2 regions of the Caballeronia sp. RCC_10 genome follow, and region 1 is predicted to be linked to the other one. Evidence: riboswitches for the same ligand, from Rfam matches in the RefSeq annotation. Region 1 holds a riboswitch; the other holds the start of a gene.

Evidence for each region. Region 1 has a riboswitch for cobalamin ahead of cobG (precorrin-3B synthase). Riboswitches for the same ligand answer to the same signal wherever they lie in the genome.
Region 2: it holds a riboswitch for cobalamin, as region 1 does, so the genes downstream of both, AB6804_RS03710 (TonB-dependent receptor plug domain-containing protein) here and cobG (precorrin-3B synthase) in region 1, are expected to answer to the same signal.

What each region holds. Positions count from the first base shown of each region.
Region 1 covers NZ_JBFUPT010000004.1:268,719-278,846, forward strand. Annotated here, with positions in the region: gene cobJ (precorrin-3B C(17)-methyltransferase) at 1-662, opposite strand, end outside; gene AB6804_RS10985 (precorrin-2 C(20)-methyltransferase) at 650-1,378, opposite strand; gene AB6804_RS10990 (precorrin-8X methylmutase) at 1,375-2,001, opposite strand; gene cobG (precorrin-3B synthase) at 1,994-3,208, opposite strand; cobalamin riboswitch at 3,327-3,518, opposite strand; gene cbiE (precorrin-6y C5,15-methyltransferase (decarboxylating) subunit CbiE) at 3,602-4,810, shown strand; gene AB6804_RS11005 (cobalt-precorrin-5B (C(1))-methyltransferase) at 4,842-5,939, shown strand; gene AB6804_RS11010 (cobalt-precorrin-6A reductase) at 5,936-6,670, shown strand; gene cobM (precorrin-4 C(11)-methyltransferase) at 6,667-7,392, shown strand; gene AB6804_RS11020 (DUF4186 domain-containing protein) at 7,398-7,805, shown strand; gene AB6804_RS11025 (TerC family protein) at 7,826-8,587, opposite strand; gene AB6804_RS11030 (OpgC domain-containing protein) at 8,860-9,996, shown strand.
Region 2 covers NZ_JBFUPT010000001.1:778,344-788,471, reverse strand. Annotated here, with positions in the region: gene AB6804_RS03755 (DUF2486 family protein) at 1-249, shown strand, start outside; gene ilvD (dihydroxy-acid dehydratase) at 325-1,998, opposite strand; gene AB6804_RS03745 (LysR family transcriptional regulator) at 2,105-3,061, shown strand; gene lgt (prolipoprotein diacylglyceryl transferase) at 3,101-3,997, shown strand; gene AB6804_RS03735 (SIMPL domain-containing protein) at 4,009-4,734, opposite strand; gene AB6804_RS03730 (EVE domain-containing protein) at 4,802-5,272, opposite strand; RNA gene ssrS (6S RNA) at 5,339-5,520, opposite strand; gene AB6804_RS03720 (cell division protein ZapA) at 5,638-5,952, opposite strand; gene AB6804_RS03715 (hypothetical protein) at 5,949-6,338, opposite strand; cobalamin riboswitch at 6,533-6,834, shown strand; gene AB6804_RS03710 (TonB-dependent receptor plug domain-containing protein) at 6,919-8,784, shown strand; gene AB6804_RS03705 (FecCD family ABC transporter permease) at 8,809-9,807, shown strand; gene AB6804_RS03700 (ABC transporter ATP-binding protein) at 9,804-10,128, shown strand, end outside.

The sequences.
Region 1 (10,128 bases):
CCGCTTACGTCATGCACCCACGCCACCACGCAGCGCGGGTGAATCACGAGCGCGTCGTTGTGTTCATCGATATGTGGCGTGACGCGCACCGCCAGGCGCGCATCCGCATTGCGCGGAAGATCGGCGTGATCGAGCCAGGGTGCATGACCTTCTATGCGCGTCGTTTCGCCCGCGAGCAAGTCTGATACGAAGCGCTTGCCGCGCTCGATATCGGCCAGCGCATATCCTTCCGGCGGCGCAAGCAGGCATGTGCCGAAGCGCAATTCGCCGCTTGTCGTGATCGCAGGTTTTACGTCGAGCGCAGCAGCGATTTCTTTGGCAAGCACGTTGACGCCGCTCATGCCGCCGAGGAGCGGCACTACCGCGCTACCGTCCTGCGCGATGGCCAGCACGGGCGGTTCGGCTTGCTTGTCGCTCAGGCAGGGCGCAAGTGCACGAATCACGATCCCCGCGGCACATAGCGCGACAATCGGCGTGTCGGCTGCATAGAGCGAACGCAGGTGCGCGCCGAAATTCTCGTAAGCGAGATCAGCGTCCACGCGGCCCGCAAGACCATGCACGAGCGATCCGGCATATTGCGCCTGAATGCGCCGGGCAGTGTGCATCGCGCTCTCACCGAGCACGACGATGGCAAGCGTCGAATGCGTCTTCACGCCTGCCATTTTTTCCCCGGCACGACGAGCAGCGAGAAATAAGGCGACGCCATCGGATCGACTTCATCGAGCGGGACGATGCGTTGATTCGCCATCGTCGCGCGTTCGACATAAAGCGCGCGCTTGTCGAGCCCGAGTTCGATCAGGACGCGGCGCACTTTCTCGAAGTTGCGTCCGAGTTTCATGACGACGGCCGCATCCGACGATTCGAGCTTGCGCCGAAGTTCCTCTTCAGGCAGCACGCCCGAAAGGACGCTGAGACTTTGATTGCGATACACGAGCGGCGCGCCCAGCACCGATACGCCGCCGAGCATCGAGCACACGCCGGGGACCACATGCGCGTCGAAGCGTCCGGCCAGGCGGTCGTGCAGATACATGTACGAGCCGTAGAAAAAGGGATCGCCTTCGCAGATTACCGCGACATCGCGCCCCGCTTCGAGATGATCGGCGATGGCGAGCGCGGATTCATCGTAGAACGCGCTGATGATGGTTTCGTAGCAAAGCGGCGGTTCGAGCGCTTCCGTCGTGACCGGATAGACGAGCGGCAGGCGCGTTTGTGTATCGTCGAGATGCGACTCAATGATGCCGAACGCATTGCCTTTCTTTCCCTTCGCGACGAAATAGGCAACGACCGGCGCGGACTTCAGCAGCCGCAGCGCCTTGACCGTGATGAGTTCGGGATCGCCCGGACCGACGCCTAGGCCATATAGCCGTCCGCTCATCATTCGGTCTCCGAAGCAAGTGCGTTCACTGCGGCGGCGGCCATTGCGCTTCCGCCGCGCCGTCCGAGCAAGGCGACGTAAGGCACGCCGCGGCTGTCGGACGCAAGCAGCGCCTTGGATTCCGCCGCGCCGATGAAACCAACCGGAAAGCCCAGAATGAGCGCGGGTTTCGGTGCGCCGTCATCGATCATGTCGAGCAAATGAAAGAGGGCGGTCGGCGCATTGCCGATCGCGACGATCGCGCCTTCCAGATGCGACCGCCATAGCTCGAGCGCGGCGGCGGATCGCGTGTTGTTCATCGCACGGGCGCGTTCGGGCACGGATGGATCGCCAAGCGTGCAGATCACGCGGTTGTCGGCGGGAAGGCGTGCGCGCGTGATGCCTTCCGCGACCATGCGTGCATCGCAGAGAATGGGTGCGCCCGCAGCAAGCGCCGCGCGGCCCGCATCGCCTGCGCCGGGGGAAAAACGCAAGTTATCGACGATATCGGTCATGCCGCACGCATGGATCAAACGCACGGCGAGCTTCTCGATATCGGAAGGAATGGCGCTCAGGTTGGCTTCGGCGCGAATCGTCGCAAACGACTGACGATAGATTTCGGCGCCGTCGCGAATGTAGTCAAGCATCGGCATGGCTCCGGGCAAGCCATGCGGCCGCCTCTTCGATGGAAAGATCGTGCGCGACGCACTGCGCCTGCTGATGCACGTCATAGCGGCCGGTTCCGACCGCGAACAGCGTTACTTCAACCGGATGCGCCGCCGCGCACGAACGATCGCAACCGCTCAAGTGCACGTGTGTATCCGGCGGCAACAGCGGCGCGAGGCGGTGCGCATCGGCTTTGGTGTCGGCGTGGCTTTTCCCGCAGCCGGCCGATCCTGTACATGCGATGAGTCGCGCAAGCGGATGGCGCGGGTCGGTGACGAGGCCGAGCGCATCGACGCGATTGATCACGTATTGCGTGTCCTGCATTGCGACGCCGGGAAGCACTACACTTTGCCACGGCGTGAAAGTGAGCCGCCCCTGCGCATGCGATGACGCAAGATCAGCAAGCGCGTCGAGCGTCGCCGCGTCCAGACGGCCAAGCGGCGGTTGCGCGCCGACGTACCATGCATCGTGTTCGGGCATTGCGTGTGCGCCCAGACGCAGCGACGCATCGGACGGCGCACGTCGCCATGTCGTGCATGCGGCATCGAAGGAAAGCGCATCGAGAAAGCGCGCAACGCCGATGCGTGCAAGCACCTCGCGCATGCGATGTTCTTGCTGCGTAGCCTGTGCCAGAAACGCATGCAGCACTGCAATAACGAAACGCACGGCATCATCGCGTGCAATGCTGCCAAGCGCGGGAGCATGTTCGACGCGATGCGGCATCGACCCTGCAAAACCGAACGCAAAACGCGCGCCGCCATCGAGTGCGGAGAGCCACACATCATGCGTATGGTCGAGCATGGTGAGCGATTCGCCGCCATCCAGTTGAAGCGAAAACTTCGGCGATAACGCGTGCAGCGCGGCATCGTTCTGCATCGCGGCAATGATGCTGGCGGCGAGCGTGCGCGTCGCGTCGTTGGCGAGCGGGCTTAGCATGACGTTGCGGATATCGTCGCCGCCTTCCGCTTGCGGACCGAGGCCGGCGTTCAAGGCGCTATCGATGAGTTCCGCGTGGGCATCGTCGCGGATGCCGCGCAGTTGCAGATTGGCGCGGTTCGTCACGTCGATGACGCCCGAACCGCAACGCACGGCGGCGCGTGCAACCGCATGTGCTGCATGCGCGCTCAGTTCGCCGCCGATGAGACGCAAGCGGGCGAGGCCGCCGTCTCGTGCGGGCACGATGCGCATGAGGCCGGGACAAGCCGATGGCCGCGATGTTGAAGAATGTGCGTTCAAATGCGTGACGGATGCGGTATCGCGCCATGAACAGACCGGTACACCCCGCCCGGCAGGCTCGCGCGAAATAAGCGTTGATTCTGGCGTCGGCAGGTCTCTTGGCTGGCAGGTCGCCATCCGCGCCGGCCTTCCCGGTATAAACCAGTGGCAGTGGAGCGCGGACTCGCTGCGTACAATTGCGGGGGCAGCCACAGTTTTGCTGTGTTCCCTGTTAGGCCCTTCAGGTTTTACCCTGGCAGGCACCGACGGACGTTGTATTATGCCCGCTTTTATCGACCATCAGACCGCTTCGTGCATGCAGTTTTCTCGTGATGCGCGCGGCGAACCGCAAGGAGGGAACGGCGCATGTCGACCTGGCTGACCGTGGTGGGTATCGGCGAGGACGGCTGGCATGGCCTGAGCCGCGCGGCACGTCGCGCGCTCATCGAAGCCGGTTCGATCCACGGTGGCGAGCGTCATCTCGCGCTTCTGCCCGCACGCATTCCGGCGCGCCGCGTGCCGTGGCCCAAACCGTTTTCCATCGATGCCGTGCTCGCGGAACGCACGCGCGGCACGCGAGTATGCGTGCTCGCAAGCGGCGATCCGATGCACTTCGGCGTCGGCGCCACGCTTGCACGCGAGCTTTCGCCCGACGAAATGCGCGTGATTCCCGCGCCTTCCTCGCTATCGCTCGCAGCGGCGCGTCTCCACTGGGCGTTGCAGGATGCACAGTGCGTATCGCTCGTCGGGCGTCCGGTCGCTGAACTGCTCGCCCATACGTTTCGCGGCGCGCGGCTTCTCGTCCTGAGCGCCGATGGCTCGACGCCCGCGGCTATCGCATCGTTGCTGACCGTGCATGGCTTCGGCGCGAGCCGCATGAGCGTGTTCGAGCACCTTGGCGGTATCGGCGAGCGCCGCATCGACGAACGTGCGGACGATTGGCGCGAGCCGCAAGTCGCTGCGCTCAATCTCGTGGCGATCGAATGCAGGACGCACGCAGGCCACGCCGGCCCGCCGCTCACGCCCGGTCTGCCCGACGAAGCCTATCGTCACGATGGCCAGCTCACCAAGCGCGATGTGCGCGCCATCACGCTCGCGCGTCTTGCGCCGCAGCCCGGCGAGTTGCTATGGGATGTGGGCGCGGGCTGCGGTTCGATCGGCATCGAATGGATGCGCGCGCATCCGGCGTGCCGCGCGATTGCGATCGAAGCAAATGAAGGGCGGCAGCGTCTCATCGAGCACAACCGCGATGCGCTCGGCGTGCCGACGCTTAGGCTCGTGAAGGGCGAAGCGCCCGCCGCGCTGAATGGCCTTCCCGCACCGGATGCGGTATTCGTCGGCGGAGGGGCGACCGCGCCCGGCGTGCTCGATGCCTGCTGGTCGCGTCTGCGTCAGGGCGGTCGTCTCATCGTCAACGCGGTGACGTTGCAGAGCGAAGCGGCGCTCGTCCACTGGCGGGCGCGGCATGGCGGCGAACTGACGCGCGTGAGCGTCGCGCACGCCGAGCCGCTCGGCAGCTTCGATACGTGGCGGCAAGCGTTGCCGATCACCTTGCTGCATGTTGCAAAGTCGTGAGCGTTCCTAACTATATCGTTCCATTCGACGCATGCGCGACGAAACGCCCGACACCCCCGCGCCGCTGAGAAGCGGCTATACCACCGGAAGCTGCGCGACCGTAACGAGTCTCGCGGCTGCGCGTCTCTTGTTGACGGGCGAAGCGAGCGAACGCGCCGAGATCCTGTTGCCACGGGGCCAGCACGTCACGATGAAGCTCGAATTCTGCCGCCTGATCGACGGCGAGCGCGATGAAGCGGAAGCAGGCGTCATCAAGGATGCCGGCGACGATCCCGACGTCACGCACGGCGCGCTGGTGTTCGCGCGCGTGCGACTGTCGGCGGATACGGGCGTGCGCTTTCATGCCGGGCCGGGCGTCGGCACCGTGACGCGTGCGGGACTTGCGCTCGCGATCGGCGAACCGGCGATCAACCCTGTTCCTCGTCAGATGATGACCGGGCATCTCGAACGACTCGCGGCCATCGCGGGCTATGCGGGTGGCTTCGACGTGACCATCGGTGTCGAAAATGGCGCGGCGCTCGCGCAGAAAACCATGAACCCGCGGCTCGGTATCGTCGGCGGTTTGTCGATACTCGGCACGACCGGCATCGTCAGGCCGTTTTCGTGTTCGGCGTACATCGCGTCGATTCATCAGGGCATCGACGTCGCGCGGGCCAACGGTGTGCGGCATATCGCGGCATGCACGGGCAACCAGAGCGAGGACGCGATGCGCGCGCGCTACGGCATGCCCGATATCGCGCTGATCGAAATGGGCGATTTCGCGGGCGCGGTGTTGAAGCACTTGCGGCGCGCGCCCGTCGAGAAGCTCAGTCTATGCGGTGGCTTCGGGAAGCTGAGCAAGCTCGCTGCGGGACATATGGACCTGCATAGCCGCAGCTCGAGTATCGACTTGACCTTGCTCGCGGTGTGGGCCGCCGATGCCGGTGCAAGCGACTCTCTGCAATCCGCGATTCGCGCGGCTAATACGAGTCAGGAAGCGTTGAAGCTGGCGCGCGCCGAGAGCATCGAACTGGGTGATGTCGTCTGCGCGCGGGCACGTGACGTCGCACAAGATGTGGTGCCGCGAGGCATCGTCGTGGAGACGTTCGCCATCGACAGGCAAGGGGTGATCGTGGGAAGCGCAGTATGAAGCGTGTCTTGCTGCTGGGCGGAACGGGCGATGCGCTCGCCATCGCGCGACGGCTAACGAAACCGCATGTCTACAGCATCGCGGGCCTCGCACGCGTCCCTGCCGATCTCGCGTGCGAAGTGCGCGTCGGCGGATTCGGCGGCGTGGCGGGGTTGATCGGCCATCTGCACGCGAACGATATCGCGCTCGTCGTCGATGCGACGCATCCCTATGCCGCGCAAATGAGCCGTCATGCGCGCGAGGCCTGCACCGCTGCCGGCATTCCGCTCTGGGCCGTGCGGCGTCCCGCATGGCAGCCACAACCCGGCGACGACTGGCGCGAGGCGGCGAACTGGCGCGGCGTCGTCGAAGAGATCGCGGCGTTCCGTCGGCCACTGTTCACGCTTGGCCGCGAGCCGCTTGCGCATCTCGATGAGATTCCCGCGTCGCAGCACTGGACCATCCGCTGTCTCGATCCGCACGCAGGCAACGCGCGCGCCGATATCATCGACGCACGCGGCCCGTTCGATATCGCCGGCGAACGTGCGCTCATCGATGCGGCGCGCATCGACGTGATCGTCAGCAAGAACAGCGGCGGCAAGGCGACGGAAGCGAAGCTCGCCGTGGCGCGCGAAAGAGGGCTGCCCGTCGTGATGCTCGCGCGTCCCGCGTTGCCGGCGGCCGAGCGCGAATTCGACGACCCCGCGAGCGCGTTCAATGCGCTGCTCGCTTTCCACACGAACAACCAATGACCGTCTACTTCATCGGCGCAGGACCGGGCGATCCCGAACTCATCACCGTCAAAGGGCAAAGGCTGATTCGCACATGCCCGGTGATCCTGTATGCCGGATCGCTGGTGCCTGACGCCGTGTTGTCGGGGCATCGCGCGACGCGTATCGTCAATACGGCCGAACTCGATCTCGATGCGATCGTCGCGCTTCTGAAGCAGGCGCACGACAAAGGCGAAGACGTGGCGCGCGTGCATTCCGGCGATCCATCGCTTTACGGCGCAATCGGTGAGCAGATTCGATGTATCGAACAGATCGGGATTCCTTATGAAATCGTGCCCGGCGTGACGGCGACGGCGGCATCGGCGGCGGCGCTCGGTTGCGAACTCACGCTGCCCGGTATCTCGCAGACCGTCATCCTGACGCGCTATGCCACGAAGACGTCGATGCCGCCGGGAGAATCGCTCGCGGACCTCGCGCGTCATCGCGCAACGCTTGCGATTCATCTGGGCGTGCGTCATATCGAGCGGATCGTCGCCGATCTCTTGCCGCACTATGGCGAGGATTGTCCAGTCGCTGTCGTGTTCCGCGCGAGTTGGCCGGACGAGGAGCGCGTGAAGGGCACGCTTGCGAATATCGCGCAGAAGGTGCGCGCAGCAGGCATGGAGCGCACGGCGATGATCATTGTCGGGCGTGTGCTGGACGCAGAAGGCTTCGCCGATTCCACGCTGTACGCGAAGGACTGAATCGAATGCGCGACCTCGACGCCGTGTTCGAAGCACTCGCGAAATCGGCGTTTCGCCGGCGTTTTGCGCTGGGCGTGCGGGAAGGGCGGTACTTGCGCGAGCGCGGAATCGAAACAGTGCTCGTGCAGGCCGACGAGTTGATCGGCAAGCGGCTTGCGCCGCAAGCGCCGCCGAACGACGGCAAGCAGACGCCGTTTCGCGGGCATCCGGTGTTCATCGCGCAGCACGCAACCGCGACGTGCTGCAGGACGTGCCTCGCGAAGTGGCATGGCATCGCGGCGGGCAAGGCGCTCGACGAAGCCGAGCGCCGTCATGTCGTCGATGCAATCGGGCGATGGCTGCGTGCGCAGCCTTTACCGCACACGCCCGATGCGGCCGCGAACGACAACCCGCAGCGCGAATTGCCGTTCTAGCCGCATCGCCTGCGACGCGCTCAATGCTTCGCTTCGTGCGGCGCCTGACTCCGGCGCTTGCTGTTCGCCTTGCGCGCCAGCATGTTCAGCCCTTCGACCAGCGCGGAGAAGGCCATTGCCGCATAGATGTAACCCTTCGGCACGTGCGAGCCGAAACCTTCGGCGATCAGCGTCATCCCGATGACGAGCAAGAAGCCCAGTGCGAGCATGACGATGGTCGGATTGCGCTCGATGAACCGCGACAGCGGCCCCGCCGCGAACAGCATCACCGTCACCGCCGCAATCACCGCGACGAACATGATCGGAATGTGCTCGGTCATGCCCACCGCCGTCACGATGCTGTCGATGGAGAACACGAGGTCGAGGACGAGAATCTGGCCGATCGCGGACAACGGCGTAAGCGTACCGCCCGTCGCGGGGCCGGCGTCGTTATCGTCGTGCGAAACGTGATGGTGAATTTCCGTCGTCGCCTTCCAGACGAGAAAGACGCCGCCCGCGATCAGGATCAGGTCGCGCCATGAGAAGCCGTGACCGAATGCCTCGAAGATCGGCGCCGTGAGCCGCACGATCAGCGCGACGGTGCCGAGCAGGCCGAGCCGCATCACCAGCGCAAGCCCGATGCCGATGCGCTGCGTGCGCTCCCGATGGGCAAGGGGCAGCTTGTTGGTGAGGATCGAGATGAAGATCAGGTTGTCGATGCCGAGCACGACCTCCATCACGACGAGAGTCGCGAGGGCGGCCCAGGCGGCGGGATCGGTGACGAGGGCGGCGAAATAGTCCATGCGAGCGTGTTGGTTGATGTGAGAACGAGGGCGTGATCTTAGCCTGTTCGCCCATAGCTTGAAAGCAAGATGAAAACTTTTCGAGGCGAACGCGGGTAGAAAGTTCTCACATATCCTAAAAAGCGACAAATATCGGATTTGAAACAGAAAACTCCGTCTGTTCCGATGATGCGCTGCCGCATTTACGGGTAAACTCCTATGCTTCGATGCCGCGTGCTGCGGCCCCGCTTTTGAACCTGCCTGCGAGCGCGCAGGAACCCACCATACGCCGCATGTCCGGAAAATCGCAACGCCTCGTCGAGCTGGATTTCTTTCGTGGACTCGTCCTGCTGATTATCGTCGTCGATCATATCGGCGGAAGCATGCTGTCGCGCTTCACGCTGCATGCGTTCGCGCTGAACGACGCCGCCGAAGTCTTCGTCTTTCTCGGCGGCTTCGCCACCGCGACGGCGTATGTGTCGCTCGCGGAACGCCGCTCCGAAAGCGCGGCGCGCATGCGCTTCATCAAGCGCGCGTTCGAGATTTATCGCGCTTTCGTCGTCACGGCGGTGCTGATGCTGGTCGCCACGTTCCTGCTGCGGCCGTTCTATGGTCACGCGCCCAACCTCGCGCTGCACGATCTCGACAGCCTGATGTCCGCGCCGTTGTCGTCCATCGCGCAGATCTTGACGTTCGAGCGCCAGCCGTATCTCGCCGCCGTCCTGCCGATGTACGCGCTGTTCGCGCTTTCCGTGCCGCTCGCACTGCCGCTGGCACGCAGCAAGCCGTGGCTGCTGCTCGGCCTGAGCCTCGTGCTGTGGGCGTGCGCGCCGCAGATTGGCGAATACATGCCTTCCGTCGACGACACTCTCTGGGACTTCAACCCCGCCGCCTGGCAGCTGATGTTCATGCTCGGCGTGCTGGCGCGCTGCCAGCCGGTGTATCAGCGGATCGCGTCGCATCGCTTCGGCTGGACGATCAGCGCGGCGGCGTTCGCGCTCATCGCCGGCATGGCGTATTACAAGCTGCTCGTGTTGCCGCCCGTGCTCGACAGCGCGTTCAAGCGTGATCTGGCGGGGGCGCGCGTCGTCAACTTTCTGGCGATTGCGTGGATCGCAACGAATCTCGCGCGCTACGGCGTCGTGAAGGCGATTGCACGGCGTTTGCCGTGGGTCGGGGCGATCGGGCGCGACGGCATGGTCTGCTTCGTCGCGGGAACGGTGATTTCGCTCGTCGTCGATTCGATTCTTTTCACGATCACCGACGGTCTCATCAACGTGCCGGCCGGTCTTGCCGCCGATGCCATCGCGATTACCGCGCTGCTGTCGGTGCCTCGACTGCATCAGCCGGTCGCGGAGTGGCTGCGTGCGCGGCGGACTGTACCGGCGAGTGCGGCGGTTGCAGCGGCGGACAATCGGGCAGTGCGGTAGCTGAACGAGAAGGGCAGCACAAGAATGCGCTGCCCTTCTTTCGGTGCTAAGAAAGCAACTAACCGTCTATTCTTCCGGCGTCTTCGACAACCCCGGCACGACACTTGCAGATAGCGACGCATCCATAACCAA
Region 2 (10,128 bases), on a different contig from region 1:
GCTGACGAAGCGACGGTCGCCTACGAGGCGGAACTCGTCGCGCAACGCTTGCAGGGGCGTGTCACGCAGTTTCTGAACGGCGATGCGCGCGCGCTGATCGAAGCGCGTTGTCAGGATGTGCTGCGCGCACATTCGGCGAGGCTCGTGCAGGACATCACGCGCGAAGTGGCTGTTGCGCTGGAAGCGCATATGCGCGAATGGGTGAGCGTCGCGGTGGAAGAGGAGTTGCGGCGGCAGCGGGAGGCTTGAGCGGGATCGGGTTCAAAAGACAAAGGGGCGCATGTGCGCCCCTTTGTCATTGCGTGCTACGGATTGCGACGTCGATCAGCCCGTCACCGCCCCGCGATTCGCCGGCAACGCCAGCGTGGCGTACTTCGCCAGCACGCCACGCGTATAACGCGGGGCCGGCTTCTTCCACGCTGCACGCCGACGCGCGATCTCCGCGTCATCCACGTTCAGTTGCAGCAGCAGCTTGTGGGCATCGATGGTGATCGAATCGCCCTCTTGCACGAGGCCGATGGTCCCGCCCGCGAACGCTTCCGGCGCGACGTGGCCGACCACCATGCCCCACGTGCCGCCCGAGAAGCGCCCATCGGTGATGAGACCGACCGATTCGCCCAGCCCCTTGCCAATAATCGCCGATGTCGGCGCGAGCATCTCCGGCATGCCGGGGCCGCCTTGCGGGCCGAGATAGCGCAGCACGACGACATCGCCGGCCTTGATCTTGTCCGCGAGAATGGCCTCCATCGCGGTCTGCTCGTCGTCGAACACGCGCGCCGGGCCGGTGATGACCGGGTTCTTCAAGCCGGTGATCTTCGCGACCGCGCCGTCTTCCGCGAGATTGCCGCGCAAAATCGCGAGGTGGCCCTGCTTGTAGAGCGCCTGCTCGATCGGAAAGATGACCTTCTGATCCACGCGCGGCTTGCCCGGCACGTCCTTCAGTTCCTCCGCGAGCGTGCGGCCGGTGATCGTGATGCAATCGCCGTGCAAAAGGCCTGCATCGAGCAAGATTCTCAGCACTTGCGGGATGCCTCCCGCCTTGTGCAGATCGGTGGCGACGTACTGGCCCGACGGCTTCAGGTCGCAGATGACCGGCACTTTCTTGCGCATGCGCTCGAAGTCGTCGATGGTCCACTCGACTTCCGCCGCGTGCGCGATCGCCAGATAATGCAGCACCGCGTTGGTCGAACCGCCCGTCGCCATGATCAGCGCGACCGCGTTCTCGATCGACTCCTTCGTGATGATGTCGCGCGGCTTCAGGTCCTTCTTGACCGCTTCGACCAGCACGCGCGCCGATTCAGCCGCCGAGTCGACTTTCTCGTCGTCGGGGTTCGCCATCGTCGACGAATACATCAGCGACATGCCGAGCGCCTCGAACGACGAGCTCATCGTGTTGGCGGTGTACATGCCGCCGCACGATCCTGTCGACGGACACGCGTTCTTCTCGACGCCCTTGAAGTCCTCTTCCGACATGCGGCCAGCCGTGAATTCACCGACGGCCTCGAACGACGACACGATCGTCAGGTCCTTGCCCTTCCAGTTGCCTGGACGAATGGTGCCGCCATACACGTAGATGCCCGGCACGTTCATGCGCGCAAGGCCGATCATCCCGCCGGGCATGTTCTTGTCGCAGCCGCCGATCACGACCACGCCGTCCATCCACTGGCCCTGCACGGCAGTCTCGATACAGTCCGCGATCACCTCGCGCGACACGAGCGAGTACTTCATGCCTTCGGTGCCCATCGACATGCCGTCGGAGATGGTCGGTGTGCCAAAAATCTGCGGGTTCGCGTCGGACTGCCTGATGGCGGCGATAGCGGCGTCGGCGAGGCGCTGCAAGCCCGCGTTGCACGGCGTGATGGTGGAATGCCCGTTGGCGATGCCGATCATCGGCTTGTCGAAGTCTTCCTCCTTGTAGCCGAGGGCGTAGTACATCGAACGGTTGGGCGAGCGCGCGACGCCCTGGGTGATGTTTTTCGAGCGGCGATTGAACGGCATGATGGGGGCTCCGTGAGAATTTTTGGTCTAGTGGCCCAAGAATGAAGCGTCGGCTTGTGCCTGTCCAATATATTATTCAGGGCTTATTAGGTCGCGAAACATATCAATGGAAGAGCGGAACCCGCCCATCGAGATGCGCTTGCTGCGCTACTTCGTGACGGTCGCCGAAGAAATGCATTTCGGCCGCGCCGCCGCGCGCCTCGCCATGACGCAGCCGCCCCTCTCGCAAGCCATTCGAGCGCTGGAGGACGCGCTCGGCGTGGCGCTGTTCGCGCGGACGAAGCGCACGGTCGAACTGACGGCGGTCGGCAAGGACTTGCTGCCCGAAGTGCGCCGGCTGCTCGCTTCCGCCGACGCGCTGCGTCCGCTCGCGCAATCGCTCGCACGCGGCGAGGCGGGCGTGCTGTCGCTCGCGTTCGTGTCGACAGCTGATTACGGTTTGCTGCCCGCGCTGCTGCGCGATTTCGGCGCGCGCTATGCCGGCGTGCGGCTGCAACTGACGGAAGCAACGAGCGACGTGCAGATCGAAGAACTCGTCGCGGGCCGCATCGATGCGGGCCTCGTCATTCCGCCGCTGCCGCCCCGGCACGCGATGTCGCTGTCGTATCTGCCGATCGCACGCGAACCGCTCGTCGTCGCGATGTCGGCGGAAGCGGCCGCGCAGTTGCAGCAAGGCGCGGCGGAATGGGCCGACACGCCCGTCGATCTGCGCGATCTGGCTGCCGCACCGCTCGTCGTGTTTCCGAGGCGTCTCGCGCCGGGCTTGTATGACATCATCATGGGTTGCTACGCCGCGGCGGGGCTGACGCCGCGCATCGGGCAGGAGGCGATTCAGATGCAGACCATCGTGAGCCTCGTGTCGGCGGGCATGGGCGTCGCGCTCGTGCCGCAGTCGCTGCGGCATCTGCGACGCACGGGCGTGGTGTATCGTCCGTTGCGGCCGGTGGCGGATGCGCCCGTTGTCGAAACGGGGCTCGTGTGGCGCGCGGCGGAGGTGAGCCCGGTGCTTGCCGGGTTCATCGAGATCGTGCGCGCGCGGGCCGCAGCCGTCTCTGCTTTATGATTCGTGCCTGACTTCCCGCTTTGCTTTGACTTTCTTACGATGCTTATACATCCCAATTTCGATCCCGTAGCCATTCATCTCGGACCGCTTGCCGTGCGCTGGTACGGGCTCATGTATCTGGTGGCGTTCATTTCGGCCATCGTCATTGGCCGGCTGCGGCTGAAGCTGCCGTTCGTCGCCAACCAGGGCTGGACCGCGAAGGACATCGACGACATGCTGTTCTACGGCGTGCTCGGCACCATTCTCGGCGGGCGCCTCGGCTACGTGGTGTTCTATAAGGCGAGCTACTACCTGTCGCATCCGCTCGATATCTTCAAGGTATGGGAAGGCGGGATGTCGTTTCACGGCGGCTTTCTCGGCGTGACGCTCGCGATGGTGCTCTTCGCGCATCAGCGCAAGCGCACGTGGCTGCAGGTGACGGATTTCGTCGCGCCGATGGTGCCGCTCGGTCTGGCAGCGGGGCGGCTCGGCAACTTCATCAACGGTGAGCTGTGGGGCCGCGTGACGGACCCGGCTGCGCCGTGGGCCATGCTCTTCCAGCATTCGTCGAACGATGACGCCGTCTGGCTCGCCAAGAATCCGCAACTGGATGCGCCATGGCATCTGAGCGAAGTCTTCCAGCGGTATCAGATGCTGCCGCGCCATCCGTCGCAGTTGTACGAGATCGCGCTCGAAGGCATCGTGCTGTTCATCCTGATCTGGACGTTCTCGCGCAAGCCGCGTCCGATGGGTGCAGTCTCGGCGCTGTTCCTGATCGGCTACGGGCTCGCGCGCTTCACGGTGGAATTCGCACGCGAACCCGACGATTACCTCGGCCTGCTCGCGCTCAATCTTTCGATGGGCCAATGGCTTTCGCTGCCGATGGTCATCGCGGGCATCGTCCTGATGGTGTGGGCGTACAAGCGGCATCGGCGCGTGCCGGCCAACGCCGCCTGAACCAACGGCGTTTAACGCCCCATCTGCACGGAGCCGGATACGTCGACGGTGACCATCGTCGTGCCGGCTTCGAGCGCCATCGGCGCGGCCATCTTTGCATCGGCGTTCATGCCGCGCGCCTGCATCATCATCACCGGACGCGGCGCCACGCCGCTCTGGCCGACGTTCACTTCCCGGATCGTGAAGCTGCTATAGCCGAACGCCTGCGCTGCGGCCTGTGCCTGCTTGCGGAACGAATCGATGGCCTGCGTCGAGAGCTTCTGCGCAGCGGCGCGCTGGGCTTCCGGCGACAGCGAGAACGTGACGTTGCCGACCTGCATCGACGAACTCATCTTGCCCGCGAGCTTCGAGGCCGCCGCGAAGTCATGCGATTCGAGCACGACTTCCGTGCGTCCGCGCCACGCGGATATCTTGCCGTCGCGATCCGTCGACGGATACACGCTGAACGCGCCGCTCTTCGCGGTGACGCCTTCGACGCCCTTCGCTTCGCGCAAGGCGGCCTCGGCACGCTGATTCAGCGTGGTCGTCAGCGATGAAGGATCGGCGGCTTCCTGCTCGTAGAAGAGCATAATGGTGACGACATCCTGCGGCACTTGCGTGCTGGCCTGAGCCGACAGCGAGAGCACGCCCGAAGGCTGCGGATTGGCGATGACCGTCTGCGCAGCGGCAGTGGCCGAGAAGGTGAGCGCGGCGCTCGACATCGCGAGAGCGAGTGCGGCGGCGATTTTCTTGTTCATCATCGAAGGACTCCGGCCTGTAACGTCGCGCGTTTCGCGACGGCTCTTAGGCGGTCCATTCGCGCCCTTAGTTCCGGTCTCCGGCGAGCCGTTCGGTAATAAAGCGCCACTGCGCTTCGGTGACGGGCGTGATGGACAACCGGTTGCCGCGCGCCAGCACTTGCATGTCCGAAAGCGCATCGTGCGCGCGCAATTCGGCAAGCGCAATGAGCGGCGTTTTCCTGACGAAGCTCACGTCGACGAGCAGCCAGCGCGGCGTTTCCTGCGTGGACTTGGGATCGAAGTAGGGGCTCTTGGAATCGAACTGCGTGGGATCGGGATAGGCCGTCGAAGCAACCTTCGCGATGCCCGCGATACCCGGCTCCGGACAGCTCGAATGATAGAAGAGCACGCCGTCGCCAATTTGCATCTGGTCGCGCATGAAGTTGCGCGCCTGATAGTTGCGCACGCCGGTCCACGGCAGGGTTTTCTTCGGCGCGTGCGCGAGATGATCGATGCTCGCTTCGTCCGGTTCGGACTTCATCAGCCAGTAGCGCATGAGGAGAGCGGGAAGAATCGGCGATGCAAATGAAAACGGCATCGGATAAACCGATGCCGTTTGGATAAGGTCCCCGCCTCAGCCGCTAGGCCGGCATCCTGAACCTGGGTTCAAGATTGGTCGCGGTAAGCAACACTTCGGGTACATCAGACTAGTGACGCGCGCGCCCGTGTTACAAGGTTCCGCAACCGTGCCAATGTGACATTGGTTCAAGGAATATATGACCTTGGCGCACCAGGCAGGGAAACCTCACTCTACACCAATCATTTGCCTTGTGCAGCCCCTGCGCCGTGATCGCGCAGTATCTTTTTTTGATTGACACCGCGAGGCTGATTAGATCAGCGCATCATGCAAACGGCTTGCACTCACTGCACTTCATATTGTGCGATGACCGCGCCGAGCTGCTGGTTCATCGAGTGCACCGTGCGGCGGATTTCTTCGGCCGGGAAGGCTTCGCCGTGACGCACGCTTTCCTGCAGCCGAAGCAATTCGGACGCCAGCGACAGCGCGGCCATCACCGCGATGCGATCCGTGCCGCGCACGCTGCTTGCATTGCGGATCTTGTTCATTTCGGCGTCGACGCGGGCGACTGCTTCGCGCAACGCGGCTTCCGTTTGCGGCGAGCACGCAAGGCGATACGGCTGCCCGAGAATGGATACTTCGATTTGCGTGGTCGTCATGCCTTCTCTCCGTGATGATGTTCGCCGTGCATCTCTTCAGCATGCGCATGTTCGGGCTGCGCGTCGCGCGATGCCTGCGATTCGGCGTTGAGAAGGTCGAGCTGATTGTCGCTTTCGGCGTGATGCGTTTTGCCACGCGGCAGCTTCTCGAGGATTGCGTTGAGGCGCACCTGTGCGTCGTCGATCTTCGCGGAGAGCGAGTCGCGCTCGGCTTGCAATGCGTCGCGCTCGCTTCGCACCTGCACGAGCTCGGCCTGAACGCCCGCGTAATCGGCGCGCAATTGTTCGATTTGCGCTTCGAGCGCGAGACGCGCCTGATGGTGGCGCTCGCTGATCTGGATCAGCCGGCCGATGTTTCCTGACAGTGATTCGAGTTCGTTGAGCATGTGCTGCGTCCTCTAAAGACCTGGCATTTTAGCGCGGTTCAAAGCAGCTTCCGATAATTGTCTCGTTTCGAGACGTAACAACCCCGGAACATGCGCGCATCGCGATGCATTTGTGTGTGGAAAGAGCGAGCGTGCGTGTTGATTGCAGGGTGCCGGGCACGGCGCGCGTTCTTGACGGCCCCGATGCCCGCTCCTACACTTGCCGCACTTTTGGTGCTCGCGTCCGCTTCTCTCGCGGATGCAGTCAAACGGGAAACAGGGAGCGAAGTCCACGGCACATGACCGGGACGCGCCAACCTGTGCTGCCCCCGCAACGGTAAGCGACCGCAACGCAAGTTGCAAGTCGTCCCTCGCGCGTTTCTCGCATCGCATCGCACGGTCACTCGCCATGCGGCACGCCCTGCAAGAAACATGTCGACGCCACTGCGCGCCATGCGCGGGAAGGCGGGACGAAGCGTCGCCAGCCCGGATACCGGCCAATCGTCCAGCGCGTCCATGTCATCGGCATAGCGGCGCGCGCGTCGCGCACAGACCTCGCGGGGAGCGGGGCACGCGCCAGCCCCGAACTGGATTCTCAAGCATGGTTTCATCTCCGTCCGGCATGAAGCGTCGCGCCGTTTGCGTGGCATCGTGCGCGGCGTTCAGCGCGCTACTCGTGCAATCTGCTCATGCCGATACCGCCGCGCAAACGCTCGCGCCCGTCGTCGTCACGGCGACGCGCACCGCGCAACCGCTCGCCGATTCGCTCCCGCAAACGTCGCTCTTCGACGAGCAGGACATCGCCGACACCAACGCTCGCGACGTGCTCGGCCTGATCGCGCTCGCGCCCGGCGTACAGGTCACACGAAACGGCGGGCCGGGCGCGAACTCGGGCGTGTACATACGCGGCGCGGCGTCGTCGCAATCGCTCGTGCTGATCGATGGCGTGCGTGTCGAATCGGTATCGCTCGGCGCGGCGCAGCTGTCGCAAATGATGCTCGATCAGACCGGCCGCGTGGAAGTGGTGAACGGCAATGTATCGGCGTTGTATGGATCGAATGCGATCGGCGGCGTCGTGCAAATTTTCACGAAAGAGGGCGATGCCCACCCGCCGCGCTTTCACTTCGAAGCCGAGTACGGCAGCTATCACACGCAGCGTCAATCGGCGGGCGTCGACGGCGCGCTGGATGCCGAGGGCCGCACCACCTTCAGCCTGAACGTGTCCCGCGAAAAGACCGACGGCTTCTCGTCGATCGATCCGGCGCTCGCGCCCGGTGCGAATCCGAACGCGAACGGTTATTTGAACGAAAGCGTCGCCGCGACGCTGCGCCACAAGTTCACCGACAAGTGGGATGCGGGCGTGCGCTTCCTGCAATCGAACGGCGTCGACAGCTTCGACGATGCATACGGCACCCCTGCCGACATCAACAAGACGCACGACCGCGTGCGTTCGGCTTCGGTGTTCGCGAACGGCAGGCTCACCGATCGCTGGACCACGCACTTCACCATCGCGCAGGGGCAGGACCGCGCGAACATCGAGCAGAACGGCGTGTACACGAGCCGATTCAACTCGGAGAATCATCAGTACCTCTGGCAAAACGACTTCAGGCTCACCGATGCCCACAAGCTGCTGTTCGGCTATGAGCATCTCGATCAGTCGCTCGATTCGGATCAACTGAGCGCGCCCGACCGTCACGTCAATTCGGTGTTCGCGGGCTACGTGGGGCGCTTCGGTCGGAGCGAAGTGCAGGCGAACGTGCGGCACGACCAGTACTCCGACTTCGGCGGCGCGAACAGCTACTATCTCGGCTACGCGTACAAGTTCGACGCTCACTGGCGGGCGAGCGCGAGCTATGCGGCGTCGTTCCGCGCACCGAGCTTCGACGACCTCTACTATCCGTTCAGCGGCAATGCGTCGATTCAGCCGGAGCGCAGCCATTCGGTCGAGGCCGCGTTGCAATATGCATCGGACGCAGTGGGCGTGCTGCGGGTGACGGCGTTTCAGACGCGCTATTCGAATCTAATCGACTACGTATCGGACGGCAGCGGCTTCTATATCGCGCAGAACGTGGGACGCGCGAAGGTGCAGGGCGTCGAGGGATCGTGGGCGGGGCACGTGGGCGCTACCGATATCCGCGCGGGCGTCACGTTCCAGAATCCCGTCGACGAGACGAATCACGAAGAACTGACGAGGCGTGCGCGGCGCTTTGCATCGCTGTCGGCGCATCGTTCGATCGGACGCTGGCGCGTGGGCGGCGAGTGGATCGTGAGCGGCGCGCGCAGCGATTACGATTCAACGCTCGCGGGCTATGGCGTCGTGAACCTGTCCGCGCGCTATGACATCACGAAGTCGTGGTACGTGAGCGCGCGCATCGACAATCTGTTCGACCGGGACTATGAACTCGCTTATTCGTACAACACGCCGCGGCGCGGTGCGTACATCACGCTCGGATGGAATCCGTCGTGAGCGTGGCGTCGTCGCTGGTGAACGATGAACGCTAGCCGCGCCGTCTTGATCTGGCTCGCGCTCGGCGCGATGGCGCTCGCCGCGCTCGCGGCATCGCTTGCGCTCGGCAGCGTCAATCTGCCGATGTCGCGTGCGATCGCCGCGCTGCTGCATGCCCGTTCGGCCACGCCCGATATCGCCGATGACATCGTGCTCACCTTGCGTTTGCCGCGCGCCTTGGCGGGGTTTGCGTCGGGTGCGCTGCTCGCGCTCGCCGGCGCGCTGCTGCAAGTGCTGCTGCGCAATCCGCTCGCGGAGCCGTACGTGCTCGGCGTATCCGGCGGCGCGGCGGCGTTCGCGCTGGCCGCGATGCTAGCGTCGATGCCGTGGTGGGGCGTCGATCTCGCCGCGTGCATCGGCGCGTTCGTGTCGATCGTGCTGGTGCTCGGCCTTGCTCGCAGGCACGTGTGGCATGGGGAGCAGGAGGCATCGCCGAGGCTTTTGCTGACGGGCGTCGTGATCGCGGCGGGATGGGGCGCGCTTATCACGCTGATACTCAGCATCGCGCCGGAGAACCGGCTGCGCGGCATGCTCTTCTGGCTCACCGGCGACCTCAACGGCGCAGCGACTCCCTGGCCCGCGATGATTGCGCTGGGCGTGGCGCTTGCCGTGATCGCGCCCGTCGCGCCGCAGCTGAACGTGCTCTTGCGCGGCGATGCCGCCGCGCGGGCGCTCGGCGTGCCGGTCGAACGGTTGCGCCTGCGCGTCTATCTCGTCGCGTCGCTGGCGGCGGCGGCTGCGGTGACGACGGCGGGGACCATCGGCTTCGTCGGGCTGGTCGTGCCGCATCTGCTGCGGCTCGCCTTCGGCAACGATCAGCGCATGCTCGTGCCGGCCGCGCCGCTCGCGGGCGGGCTCGCCGTGATGAGCGCCGATCTCGCCGCGCGCACGATCATCGCGCCGGGGCAGTTGCCGGTCGGCGTCGTGACGGCGCTCGTCGGCGTGCCGATGTTCCTGTGGATGCTGTTGCGCCGCCCGCGATGAACACACTTCATATCGACACGCTCACGCTGCGCGCCGGCGACCGCACCTTGGTCGATGGCCTGAGCGCGACCATCGCGGCGGGCGAAGTGTGGTGCATCGCCGGGCCGAACGGCGCGGGCAAGACGACGCTCATCGGCGTCCTCGCGGGCCTCGCGAAACCGGCGGCGGGCGTCGTATCGCTCGATGGCCGCGCGCTCGCGCAATGGCGCGCGGCGGACCTTGCCCGCCGGCGCGCGCTGATGCCGCAGAGCACGCACGACGCCTTCAGCGCGACCGTGCTCGACACCGTGCTGCTCAACCGCTTCCCTTATCTCACCGGCT